Regions from separate parts of the Halobacillus sp. A1-3 genome, predicted to be linked through region 1. Evidence: riboswitches for the same ligand, from Rfam matches in the RefSeq annotation. Region 1 holds a riboswitch; each other region holds the start of a gene.
What was found. A riboswitch is a leader RNA that binds a small molecule or an ion and turns the genes downstream of it on or off. The one in region 1 is predicted to bind S-adenosylmethionine.
Positions count from the first base shown of each region.

Region 1 (4,326 bases):
GACCGGATGGATATTTCTTGTTGGTGACAAACCTCATTACAGGTTTGTGGCCGACGTCCGGTTACCACCTGCGTTAACCTGGGAAGGGAAAAAGCCGATGTGTACGGGAAGCTGTTCTTGCTTAAACAGGTATTGGAAGGGAGATTTGGTGGACCCGATTAATATTATTGAATGCAAGCGACTGGATGACGCTTTGCAGTATGACTGGGGAGAAACGAAAGGAATTACCCACCATGCGACTGTTCCTCTGGCAGCAGGAGAGGAGCGGTTTGGAATCTTAAATGTTGCCTCCCCTGGAAAAGAGCATTTTACCAAAGAAGAATTGACTTTGCTGCAATCAGTTGCTTATCAAATTGGTACCGCAGTAAAACGGACGAGGCTTTTTCACGCTCAGCAAAAGCGTGCAGAAAGTTTTGCGAATTTAAATGAAGTGACAAGGCTTATTTGGAAGGCATCCACAATAACTTCTCTTACCGATGTAGTGGTACAAAAAAGTAAGGAAAAATTCCCGTGGTCGAATATCGGTTTTTATACAAAAGATGGAAGTGGATTGCAGTTAAGATCATCGAGCTCTTATCTTTTTCCAAACCCGCTGCCTGATCATATCCCTTTAGAAGAAGTAAACGAAATAACTTCTTGTTTCCAACAGCAAAAACCGCTTTTGACAAACCTCCATTCACATATCATTGAAGGGTATTCATCCATCGCTGCCCCCATTACCATGAAGGATGAACATATTGGAGTTCTATTTGCAGCCACTTCTGATCCAGAAGCGCTAAGCGAAAGCGATTTGGAAGTGCTGCAAGCGTTGACAGCACATATTTCACTGGCTTTTGAAAGTATCCGTTTACAGGAACAGCGGGGAGAAATTCTGCTTTATGAAGAACGGAAACGTCTAGCAAGGGATCTTCATGATTCTGTTAACCAAAAGTTGTTTTCTCTTTCTTTGCTTGCTCGGGGTGCGAGAGAAGTTATCTCAAAGGATTTCCCATCCCTTACAGAGCCCTTAGAAGAAATGCTCTCCTTATCCCAAGGATCGCTCAAAGAGATGAGATCTTTAATTTGGCAGCTTCGTCCTGTGGGTGTAGAGGAGGGGCTGGTAACGGCTATTCATAAATACGCCGAACATCTAGGTCTAACCGTGAATTTTGATGTGTCAGATGTGCCCGACTTCCCGCGTACCATTGAAGAAGCTCTATGGAGAATAGCCCAAGAGTCTCTAAATAACGTTAGCAAGCATGCAAATGTCCAATTCGTGAACGTGACATTGCAGGAAGATGAAAATGGGGTGACGATGATCATCAGAGATACAGGAAAAGGTTTTGAGCGTCTATCTCGTGAGACCGGAAAGCGTTCCTTAGGACTAACAAGCATGAAAGAGCGGGCAGAGTTAATCGGAGGATCGTTACAGGTGGAGAGCAGGTCTGGGGGAGGAACACGAGTAAAGGTGATTTTGCCTTGGAACAAAAAGGAGAATGTTCATGAAGATTAAAGTGTTGTTGGTCGATGACCATCTTGTCGTATTAAGGGGCTTGCGTTTCTTCTTAAATACCCAGCCTGACATTGACATCGTCGGGGAAGCTGAAAACGGGCAGGAAGCTTTGAAGCTTGCAGAGGTACTTCAGCCAGATGTTATACTCATGGACTTGATGATGCCTGAAATGGATGGAGTAGAAGCGACTAGAAGGCTGAAGGAAGATCATCCAGAAATTAAGGTAGTTGTCTTAACCAGTTATTCCGACCAGGATCACGTCATCCCTGCTCTTCAAGCGGGAGCTGTCGGCTATCAATTGAAAGACATTGAGCCAGATGATCTAGTAAAGACAATTCGTATGGCAAAAGAAGGACAACAGCAGCTCCATCCTAAAGCCACATCCCTACTGTTAACACAAATGACAGGTGAGAAAGAGAAACAATCCGACTCCCCGTCCGTGTTCAAGCTTACAAAAAGGGAAAAAGAAGTCCTTTACCAAATTACATTAGGGAAAAGCAATAAAGAAATTTCTGCTGATCTCTACATATCGGAAAAAACAGTCAAAACACACGTAAGCAGTATTCTGAGTAAACTCGGTTTACACGATAGGACGCAGGCGGCCATTTATGCTATGAAAAATAACATGTTTCAGTCGTAGCTATTTTAGGTCTTTTTCCTAGCATTTTCTTTTTATTAAGTGAATACAATAAGGGAAAGAAAGCTGAATGTGCAAAATTGGAATTTTTTTTAGCATTCGCCTTTACTTCACTATCAAAACATTGTAAGATGGGAACTACAATAAAAATAATAACGGAAACTTCTTATCCAGAGAGGCGGAGGGACTGGCCCTTTGATGCCCGGCAACCATCGAATCAATCTAAGGATTGACGAGAACGGTGCCAATTCCTGTAGAGTGCAAAGGCATTCTAAGAGATGAGAGGATCGTACGGATATTTACGACCCCTTTTCTTACACTGGATAAGAGAAGGGGTCTTTTAGTGTTATATACAACCGTCAGGCTCTCGGTAGAAGTTGCGTTAGGGAAAGGAAAGATGAGACATGGCAACAGCTATTTTTGGAGCAGGATGTTTCTGGGGAGTAGAAGCATTCTTTGAAAAATTTGAAGGTGTAACAGCAACTCGAGTCGGTTATACAGGAGGGTTCGTTGAGAATCCCACTTATGAACAAGTGAAATCTGGTGAGACTGGTCATGCTGAATCAATTAAGATCGAATATGATCCAACGGTCATTACGTATTCTGAACTGATCAATATCTTCTTTGAATCGCATGATCCAACATCCAGAAACAAACAAGGCATTGATGTAGGACATCAGTATCGATCTGTGATCTTTTATGATGGGGCCAGCCAGAAATATATCGCTGAAGAAAAAATCAACGAGTGGAACGAAAAAGGCATCTTTAAACGTCCAATTGTTACAGAAGTTATAGAAGCATCCACTTTCTATGAAGCTGAAGAGTATCACCAGAAATATTTCCAAAAGAACGGTTCCGTTGCTTGCGGGATTGGCTGATTATGAAGATAAGACGGAAGGACCTCTCTTAATGAGGTCTTTTTTTGTGCTCTACTATAAAGAGGGAGGAAGGATATCTCCTATGAAAAATTGAAAGGGAAGGTAATAACTCGATGACTGGAGGAGCTGCCATGATTCATATTGTGAATGGAGACGAAGTAGGCAAGAAGTTAAATGTCAAAGGAGACATTATCGTTTGGAGAGAACTGTATGACATGGGGCCGCTTCATTATTCCTGGAATACTGAGGAAATGATCAGTCGAAGAGCGGCTTTTTTTGAAGAAAAACTAGAAATTCCATCGCCTTTGTTCATCCGAAATTGCCATAATCAAGAAAAGAAATTGGAAGGCATTCCTGAAGGGGCAGAGATTTGTCTGTGGATGGAGCACGACCGCTACGATCAGACCATGCTCATGTATCTTTTACATAAACTCGCAGATAAGAATGTTTCTCTATACATGGTGACTATAGACAAGTACCCTGGAATTGAACCGTTCTATGGATTAGGCCAATTAGAGAGCAAGCAGCTGTCCGAGCTCTTTCTATATAGACAAAAAGTAAGTTTAGAACAATTAGTTGAAGCCCAGTCGGGTTGGAGAGTCTATACGTCGAAGTATGAGCAGCATGTATTCCAGTGGTTGAATGATGAAGAACATCCACTTCCTTTCTTAAAGCAAGCAATGGAAATTCACCTCGATTATTTCCCTTCTGCAGAAAACGGACTGAATAAAGTGGAGCACCTTATGCTGGACATTCTAAATGAAAAAGTAATGACGTTTAGAGATTTATTCAACAGAGTTTCCGAACATAGGGTGAATGACGGACTAAGTGATTTACATATAGCAGCACTGCTAAAAGAAATGTGCGTTGGTAATTCCCCTCTGTTGTTCGTAGAGGGAATACTGCCTAATTTTGAAAAGGCGGAGGCGAATCCTCGTTTATTTATTACAACTGAGGGGAAGGATGTCCTTGTCAATAAGCAGAATAGACTTGAACTCGTAGGTATTGACTGGTGGGCAGGCGGTGTTCGCCTCTATAAGAGCCGCCATTAAATTTTGTTGTTAGGTTGGTGGAGTCCTCATGTGGTTAAATGATGCAATTTTAATTCTTATGTGCGGCTTTATGGTACTTGGGGCATTGGACTATTATGTGCTGAATCATCGTCTTTCATTAGGGTGGCGTTTCTATGAAGCTTTCTCAATGATGGGGCCGCTTGCCCTGTCAATGGTTGGGATCATTTCGCTTGCTCCGGTATTATCTAAGTGGGTCGCACCAGTCATTGCCCCTGTTTATAATAGTTTCGGAGCCGATCCATCGAT
Region 1 covers NZ_JBPCEO010000003.1:230,247-234,572, forward strand. The annotation lists gene ACRYKC_RS06580 (GAF domain-containing sensor histidine kinase) at 1-1,492, shown strand, start outside; gene ACRYKC_RS06585 (response regulator) at 1,482-2,132, shown strand; SAM riboswitch class I at 2,293-2,414, shown strand; gene msrA (peptide-methionine (S)-S-oxide reductase MsrA) at 2,534-3,007, shown strand; gene ACRYKC_RS06595 (DUF1835 domain-containing protein) at 3,139-4,059, shown strand; gene eutH (ethanolamine utilization protein EutH) at 4,088-4,326, shown strand, end outside.

Region 2 (4,326 bases), on a different contig from region 1:
ACTTTTTGTATTGACGAAATCTAGTATTTTTTCTAATAGAGAAGAAAATCGCCATTAGCCATCCGACAATTAATACACTATAAATACCATATAGTAAGGACGGATCCATTTGCCCGGCAAGGAGAACGGTTCTTAGGTTTGTCAGGATAATAAATCCTCCAGCAAGAACTCCTAGAATCAATGACGGAATCACTTGGACAAGCCAGGCTGCAAGAGGAGCGGCAAGAACTCCTCCGATAACGAACGCAGCCACCCAGGTCCAGTTGAATTGATCTAACCCAAGGAATAGGATGAATCCAAGCGTTGCCGAGGTCGTTACGGCAAATTCACTCGTATCTACGGTGCCGATCACTTTTCTTGGTGTTGCTCCTTTTTGGGAAAGTAGAATAGGTGTATTGATCGGTCCCCATCCCCCGCCTCCAATTGAATCAAAAAAGCCTGCTAAAAACCCTAGAGGATAAATAAACCGCTTTTTCAACGAGAGCGTTTGTTTCTTGTCAGAAGACTCCTGATTTAGAAAAAGGAACCTGAACAAAATGTAAACACCTAGAAGAAGCAGGAATGTGGATATGAAAGGTTTAATAACTTCACCAGGAAGGCTGCTTAAAAAAGCTGCCCCAACAAAAGCGCTGATTGATCCTGGAATGACAAGGGTTAGCACCAACTTCTTGTCGACGTTATTGAATTTGTAATGCGAATATCCAGACATAGCGGTTGTCGCAATCTCTGACATATGTATAGAGGAAGATGCGACAGCAGGTGCAACTCCGTATGCAAGGAGCAAGGAGGACGAACTTAATCCATATGCCATGCCGAGCGCCCCGTCGATTAATTGAGCAAAAAAGCCGACAATGGCAAAAATAATTAGCTTTCTCATAATGATTCACCTCTTAAATTTATTATTCTTATAAAAATACTCGGGATTATACCGAAAAATTTTTAGCAATGGTAATGTAAAAAGAATTTTTTCAATAAAAAAACCCCTTTTAATAAGAAGAGGTGAATAACTACCTTCTCCTTATCTTTCAGATCAAGCCTGCTGGACTGAGCACCTTCTTTTTAGAGGTTGCTGCGGGATTATAGGACCAGTTTCCTCCCCCGACTCTTTATAAGGATTATCATATTATGGTTTTAAAATTTTGATACATCCTAATCTAAGCGAGTTCAGAAATGTTGTCAAGCCCAATGTTAAAATATACAGAATTTTTAAATAAGCTATTGACATATGATTAATATGGGCATAAGATTTGTATCAATCCTAATTTTTGAAAAACTTATAATCGATTTTCTTATCCTGAGAGGTGGAGGGACTGGCCCTTTGAAGCCTCGGCAACGGGTCTGAGCAGGAAAATTCAGAAACTGTGCCAATTCCAGCAAGTGAATTCACTTGGAAGATAAGAAGATGAGCTTTTACATATCAATGTAAACCTCTCTTCTTATTGATCAAGAAGAGAGGTTTTTTGATTTAGTTGATTAGGTAGGACCCTAGAAGGGAGGATATGATGAAAAAAGATAAAGTGACGTATGAACATTTTACCGGTGATCCATTTGCCGGCTTACAAACGGATAACGAAGTGAAGCAGGCTTTGGAAGTATTACGCTGGGCTTATGATTCATACGGTGAGTCTATCGTCTATGCGTGCAGTTTCGGTGCGGAGGGTATCGTGCTAATCGATCTAATTTCAAAAATTAAATCTGACGCTCGTATTGTTTTTCTTGATACTGGCGTACACTTCCAAGAAACTTACGATTTGATTGAAAAAGTACAAAAACGATATCCGAATTTAAATATTGAATTGAAAAAGCCTGAATTGACACTGGATCAACAAGCAAAGACTTATGGTGATGAGTTATGGAATAAGAATCCTGACCAATGTTGCTATATAAGAAAGATCAAGCCATTGGAAGACGCCCTTTCAGGTGCGACTGCTTGGATTTCAGGCTTGAGAAGAGAGCAGTCCCCGAGCCGCAGCCGTACGAACTTTGTTAATAAAGATGAGCGGTTTAAATCTGTAAAAGTTTGTCCCCTTATCCATTGGACTTGGGACTTCGTATGGCAATATATCCGACTAAACAACTTGGATTACAACGAATTGCATGACCAAGGATATCCGAGTATTGGCTGTATGCCTTGCACATTTCCGGAGGATGGCGATGGCCGTTCAGGCAGATGGAAAGGATTTAATAAAACAGAATGCGGTTTGCATACGCCAGGAAACCCTGAAGCATAAACAGAATCAATTATGAGGAGGAGTATGGTATGACAATTATATCCCCACACGGTGGTAAGCTTGTAAATCGGTGGAAAGCAGGGGCACCATTACCTGAAGCAAATGAAAAAATTGAAATCGATGCAATGGCATTGAGTGATTTGGAGCTGCTCGCAAACGGAGCCTATAGTCCATTGACTGGTTTTCTAAATCAGGAGAATTACGAATCAGTGGTGGAGACGATGAGGTTAGCGGATGGAACACCATGGAGCATCCCCATCACATTGCCTGTAGACGAAAAGAAAGCTGAACAACTCAATAGTGGCGATATCGCTGAACTCATTTATCAGGATACTGTCTATGGCGTTATCGTAGTAGATGAAATCTATCAGCCAGATAAAAACAAGGAAGCAGAGAAGGTGTACTTAACAACCGAACTCGAACACCCTGGGGTGAAAAAGCTTTTCAACCGTCCTAATTATTATGTGGCAGGGGAAATTCAATTAATTAAAAAACCTAGCCGTCACCATGAAGATAAATATTATTTAGATCCAGCGGAATCAAGAGAACTCTTTCAACAGCTAGGCTGGAAAAAAGTCGTCGGCTTCCAGACTCGAAATCCAGTCCATAGAGCTCATGAATACATCCAAAAAGCTGCGCTTGAAATTGTGGATGGTCTTTTTCTTAATCCACTCGTAGGAGAAACGAAGAGTGATGATATTCCAAGTGACGTCCGAATGAAGAGTTACGAAGTGTTAATTGATCATTATTACCCTCATAACAGGGTTGTGCTTGCTGTATTTAATGCTGCCATGCGCTATGCAGGGCCGAGAGAAGCTATTTTTCACGCCCTCGTCAGAAAAAATTTCGGCTGTTCTCATTTTATTGTCGGCAGGGATCATGCAGGCGTCGGAGATTATTACGGGACGTATGATGCTCAAAAGATCTTCTCAGAATTCAGTGAGGATGAGCTCGACATTACACCGCTGTTTTTCGAACATAGTTTTTACTGCCACGCTTGCGAAGCGATGGTTTCACACAAAACATGTCCCCATGATGACGATCAGCACGTCATTTTATCAGGTACAAAAGTTCGTGAACTTCTAAGAAACGGAGAAAAACCACCGAAAACGTTCAGCAGACCTGAAATTGCTGAAGTATTGATCGAGGGATTGAAAACAAATTCTCCCATAAAATCTTAAATAGAAAGGGTGAGAGTGATGAGTTCGAATATTACGTGGCATGATACCTCATTGGATGTTAATCATTACCGGAAGTTAAATGGCCATCATAGTGGGGTCATCTGGTTAACAGGATTATCAGGTTCAGGTAAATCTAGTATTGCTAATCGTTTGAATCAGTTGCTTTATGAAAAGAAAGTACACACCTATTTGCTGGATGGAGACAATGTTCGGCATGGATTGAATAGAGATCTGGGATTTTCTTCTGAAGACCGCGTGGAAAACATAAGACGAATCGGAGAAGTTGCCAACCTTTTTGCAGACAGTGGCAAAATTGTTATCACGGCTTTTATATCTCCTTATCAAAAAGACAGGGATCGAGTAAGGAATATTCTTCCTGAAGGTGATTTTATTGAAGTACATGTTGATTGCCCTATAGAGGAATGTGAAAAAAGGGATCCGAAAGGTTTATATCAAAAAGCAAGAAATGGAGAGATTAAAGGTTTTACTGGTATAGATGCTCCTTATGAATCTCCACGTTCATCTGAACTAACTTTGCATACAGACCAGGCAGATGTGAATGAGTGTGCATTACAGCTCGTTTCATTCTTAGAAGACAAAGGGTGGGTCTAAATCGACAGGACACAGTTTTTACTATAGAGGGAGTGAGAAGATGGCTAAAGTTTACATCGTAGGAGCCGGACCAGGGGATGTTGAATTGATTACAGTTAAAGGACTGAGAGCAATAAAGGAAGCCGATGTGATTTTATATGACCGGCTGATCAACCCAGATCTGCTTGATGAGGCGAGCGCCGATGCAGAATTCGTTTATTGCGGTAAAAGCCCTGATAACCATTCGTTAACCCAAACATCTATCAATGGTCTTTTATGTAAGTTTGCCTTGCAGGGTAAAACCGTTACTCGACTAAAAGGGG
Region 2 covers NZ_JBPCEO010000004.1:199,804-204,129, forward strand. The annotation lists gene ACRYKC_RS08830 (sulfite exporter TauE/SafE family protein) at 1-877, opposite strand, end outside; SAM riboswitch class I at 1,016-1,115, opposite strand; SAM riboswitch class I at 1,287-1,401, shown strand; gene ACRYKC_RS08835 (phosphoadenylyl-sulfate reductase) at 1,503-2,231, shown strand; gene sat (sulfate adenylyltransferase) at 2,261-3,412, shown strand; gene cysC (adenylyl-sulfate kinase) at 3,431-4,024, shown strand; gene cobA (uroporphyrinogen-III C-methyltransferase) at 4,065-4,326, shown strand, end outside.
Region 2: another riboswitch for S-adenosylmethionine. It lies ahead of ACRYKC_RS08835 (phosphoadenylyl-sulfate reductase); the one in region 1 lies ahead of msrA (peptide-methionine (S)-S-oxide reductase MsrA).

Region 3 (4,326 bases), on a different contig from region 1:
TGCAAAGTACAGGCACACTTGTAACGGATGTCGAGGAAGCCCTAGATCTATACTTCCGTATGAATTCAGTCATGATGTGTTGCGGAGACTTCGCCCGAATCGGCCTGTTCTTAGCACGCGGAGGACGATCGCCAAATAGCGAGGAAAAGCTTATCCCTTCCCACCACCTTCGCACCGTTAAAGCGATTATGATGACCTCAGGAATGTACAATTCTTCAGGACATTACGCAGTAGAAGCCGGGATACCCTGTAAAAGCGGCGTATCTGGAAGCATCATCGGTTCCATCCCTGGACGCATGGGAATTGGGGTTATCGGTCCTGCTATTGATGAGAAAGGAAACTCGACCGCTGGTGGCGCTTTAATCAAGAAACTTTCACAAGATTTGAATTTAAACATGTTCGGGATTGACTAACACTAAAAGGAGCTTGGATATGGCATTTGATTACTCCACCGACTTTAAGAATACAGACTTCCGGAAGAACCCTGAAAAATATCGAGTGGGACGCGGCGAGCAGGGCGTGTTATTAGTAGAACCGTACAAGAGCGAGATTCTAGAACACTGGCGTTTCAAAACACCAGAGATTGCTAAAGAATCCTCTGAAAAAATTTATCAGATGTTCCTCGACTATAAAGAAAAAGATGACTTTGTCGGCATGGATATGGCGAGGAAATTCCTGCAAATGGGATATACACGCTCCCGTCGCTATACCAATTACAAAGGCGGGAAAAAGTATGATGAAGAGGGCAATATAAAGGAACGGGAGATTGATGAGGAAAAGGCCGAGTCAGCAGAAATATTTGAAGAGAAGTGGATTAAAGCAAGAGAAGACGAAGAATACTTATCTAAGAAAAAAGCTCACCAAAAAGAATACGGTTGATATTGACAAATCAGTCCTTCAAACGTAAGCTACTATTAATCCGATAAACTAAATCGGATTTAACGCGATAAGGAGCGAATTTCTTGAAAATCCCTTTCCTCGTCTTAAGCTTAGGACTGATGCTCACCTCATGGGGTCTCGGAATCTACTTTATTTCTATCCTCTATACACCTGCTCTCATCATCCCTCTCTTTGATCAATTTTTGTGGATGAGTGAAGCGAAGGGCTTGTTAGGTCTAACCATGTTATTCACAGTCATTACGTTACCGTTCCTCGGATTTTTATTCAAAACGAGAACACATGTATCTAACAAGAAAAGTCGATATATCTTGCTTATCAGTAATTACGCCATCTGGCTCACCATCGTCGCATCCCAGTTAAAAATTACCGCTTATAACTTAGGAATCTGTCACTGAAGAGCGAGTGCGGTATTCCCTTTTACAACCACCCTGCCTACCTTCATGACAATGGATTTTAAAAAAGGAAATTCCATCCTTTTATCGAACTTCCCTAGTTGGAGGTGGTAAGGAATGGAATTTCACTCTTACTATGGAACATTTAAAGAACGCGCCCGTAAACAGGACTTAGATTTTCTAAAAGAGACAATATCTGATCAATTAGTGGTAAGAGAAATTCGTCAGGACGAAGTGATCGACTACTCTTATGAGGACTCGATTGAAGGTTGGAAGCAAGCTTTTGGTCACTTTCAGGATAAGGATATGACGTGGATTTATACCGACCATTGTCTGACTGAATTAAAAGAGAATGAATGGCTCGCTTCCTTCTGGGTATCGATTGAACTGGAAGGAGAACTTCTGGGTTCGTCCAACCTCTTTTTTAATACATATAAAAAAGAGAAGGACACATGGCAACTTGTACGCACGTACATTGAAGCTGGCGTTGAGACACCTGAGAGTGCAAAAGTAAATATACGATAATTCACGAACCGCTCATTTTGGGATGAGCGGTTTTTTAGGTTTCATTGGTCTTCCATCCAACGTCCCCGTTTCCCAGCTGCTCACCTTTTGAGTAGCCCTTCATAAATTAACCCCATCCCTAAAGACGGATTTTTCTAAAAATTCTTGCTGTTCTATTGTCAAATGGAAGTGAGTAGTGTACATTAGGGAGAAAGAATTTCCCAAATGAATAGTGATGAATCCATTTCTTATCAAGAGAGGCAGAGGGACTGGCCCTGTGAAGCCTCAGCAACCACTGGTATATATCCAGTAAGGTGCTACGTCCAGCAAGTTGTGACCCAACTTGGAAGATAAGAAGAAGATCCGAACGTTAAAGTCTTCTTCTTAAGAAGGCTTTTTTTATTTTTCAACTACATGTTTTAAAAAAGGAGAATGACGATGAACACCCCTCATACGGATACAAAATTTGTGCAAACTGGAAATCGAAACGAGGATCCTACAGGAGCGATCAACCCTCCCGTCTACTTTTCTACTCCTTATCGACATAAGGGGATCGGGCAATCTACAGGTTTTGATTACTCAAGAACAGGCAATCCAACACGAAAAATTTTAGAACAGTCGATCGCAGACATCGAGGAAGGAAAAGCGGGATTCGCCTTTAGTTCTGGGATGGCGGCAATTCAAACGGCACTATCCCTTTTCAGACAAGGAGATGAAATACTTGTTTCAGAGGATTTGTACGGAGGGACTTATCGTTTGTTCGAACATATAACGGAACAATCTGGAGTAGTTTTTCAATACTGTGCCAGTCAGAACTTATCAGGGCTTAAGGATTTACTTACACCAAAGACGAAGGCTGTTTATATTGAGACACCTACCAATCCTCTGATGCATGTAGCGGATATTTCGGAGATTGCACGTTTTACCAAAGAACATAACCTGCTGTTGATTGTCGATAATACCCTATACACTCCCCTTCTTCAGCAGCCATTAAAAGAAGGCGCAGATATCGTCATTCACAGTGCAACGAAGTACCTCGGTGGTCATAACGATGTACTGGCTGGTCTACTGGTAGCGGAAGATGAAGGAATTTGCGAAAAGCTCGCCTTTCATCAAAACACCTCAGGAGCCGTGTTATCCCCTTTTGATTGTTGGCTGTTAATGAGAGGGATGAAAACTTTACCGCTTCGCATGAGGCAGCACGAATCTAACGCCAAAGCGATTGTAGAATACTTGGAAAATCACGATGCCATTACAGACGTTTTATATCCCGGGAAAGGCGGTATGATCTCTTTCCGCTTACAAGAAGAAGACTGGGTCGACCCATTCCTCAGCCATCTGAATGTCATCAGCTTTGCTGAAAGCCTCGGCGGAGTGGAAAGTTTCATTACGTATCCAGCCACCCAGACCCATGCAGACATTCCGGAGGAAACGAGAACCTCTTACGGTGTATGCAACCGTTTATTGCGGTTTTCAGTAGGAGTTGAACATATTGACGACTTGATTTATGACCTTGATCAAACACTTGCCAATTTGAAAAAGGAGGAGACGATCAAATGACTGATTATTCTTTGCAGACACGCCTGCTTCATAACGACCATAAATTCGATAAGTATACTGGGGCGGTCAGCGTCCCTATCCAACAGGCATCCACATTTCACCAGATTGACTTTGATGAACCCGGAAAATATGATTACAGCCGCTCAGGGAACCCGACAAGAGAAGCATTGGAAGAGGCTATTGCGGGTCTTGAAAATGGTACAAAAGGGTTTGCGTTCGCCTCAGGCATGGCGGCCATTTCCACATCCTTCATGCTTTTGTCTCAAGGCGATCATGTCGTGATCTCAGAGGATGTGTACGGAGGTACTTTCCGTATCATCAATGATGTTCTACACAGGTTTGGAATCGATCACACCTTCGTAGATATGACAGATCTGCATTCGGTCGCTACAGCGATTCGTCCGAATACAAAACTTTTATATATCGAAACGCCTTCCAATCCACTACTTAAAATTACAGACATTCAAGCGGTTGCTAAGCTTGCAAAAGCGAATGACTGTTTAACCTTCGTTGATAACACGTTCATGACACCAGCGCTTCAACAGCCTTTAGATCTAGGCGCAGACCTTGTGCTTCACAGTGCAACGAAGTTCATTGCCGGACACAGCGATGTTGTAGCTGGTCTTGCAGCAACCAACAGCGAGCAAGTAGCTGAGAAACTATCATTCTTACAAAACTCGTTCGGATCCATTCTTGGGGCACACGATTCCTGGCTCGTGTTACGAGGGCTTAAAACTCTCCATTGCCGATTGAATCAATCCGCAGCGTCTGCCCTTACAATTGCAGAATTTTTAGCGAAGCATCCGCTTGTGGAGGAAGTTTATTATCCTGGCTTTACTGCTCATCCTGGTTATTTCACTCATACGTACCAGAGCAAGGGTGCGGGAGCCGTTCTGTCGTTCCGCTTGAAGGACGAAGAAGCCGTAAGACAATTGACGAAACACATGAAGATTCCAGTCTATGCCGTCAG
Region 3 covers NZ_JBPCEO010000008.1:78,607-82,932, reverse strand. The annotation lists gene glsA (glutaminase A) at 1-413, shown strand, start outside; gene ACRYKC_RS14665 (DUF4385 domain-containing protein) at 433-879, shown strand; gene ACRYKC_RS14660 (hypothetical protein) at 963-1,295, shown strand; gene ACRYKC_RS14655 (hypothetical protein) at 1,410-1,817, shown strand; SAM riboswitch class I at 2,042-2,153, shown strand; gene ACRYKC_RS14650 (methionine biosynthesis PLP-dependent protein) at 2,235-3,356, shown strand; gene metC (cystathionine beta-lyase) at 3,353-4,326, shown strand, end outside.
Region 3: another riboswitch for S-adenosylmethionine. It lies ahead of ACRYKC_RS14650 (methionine biosynthesis PLP-dependent protein); the one in region 1 lies ahead of msrA (peptide-methionine (S)-S-oxide reductase MsrA).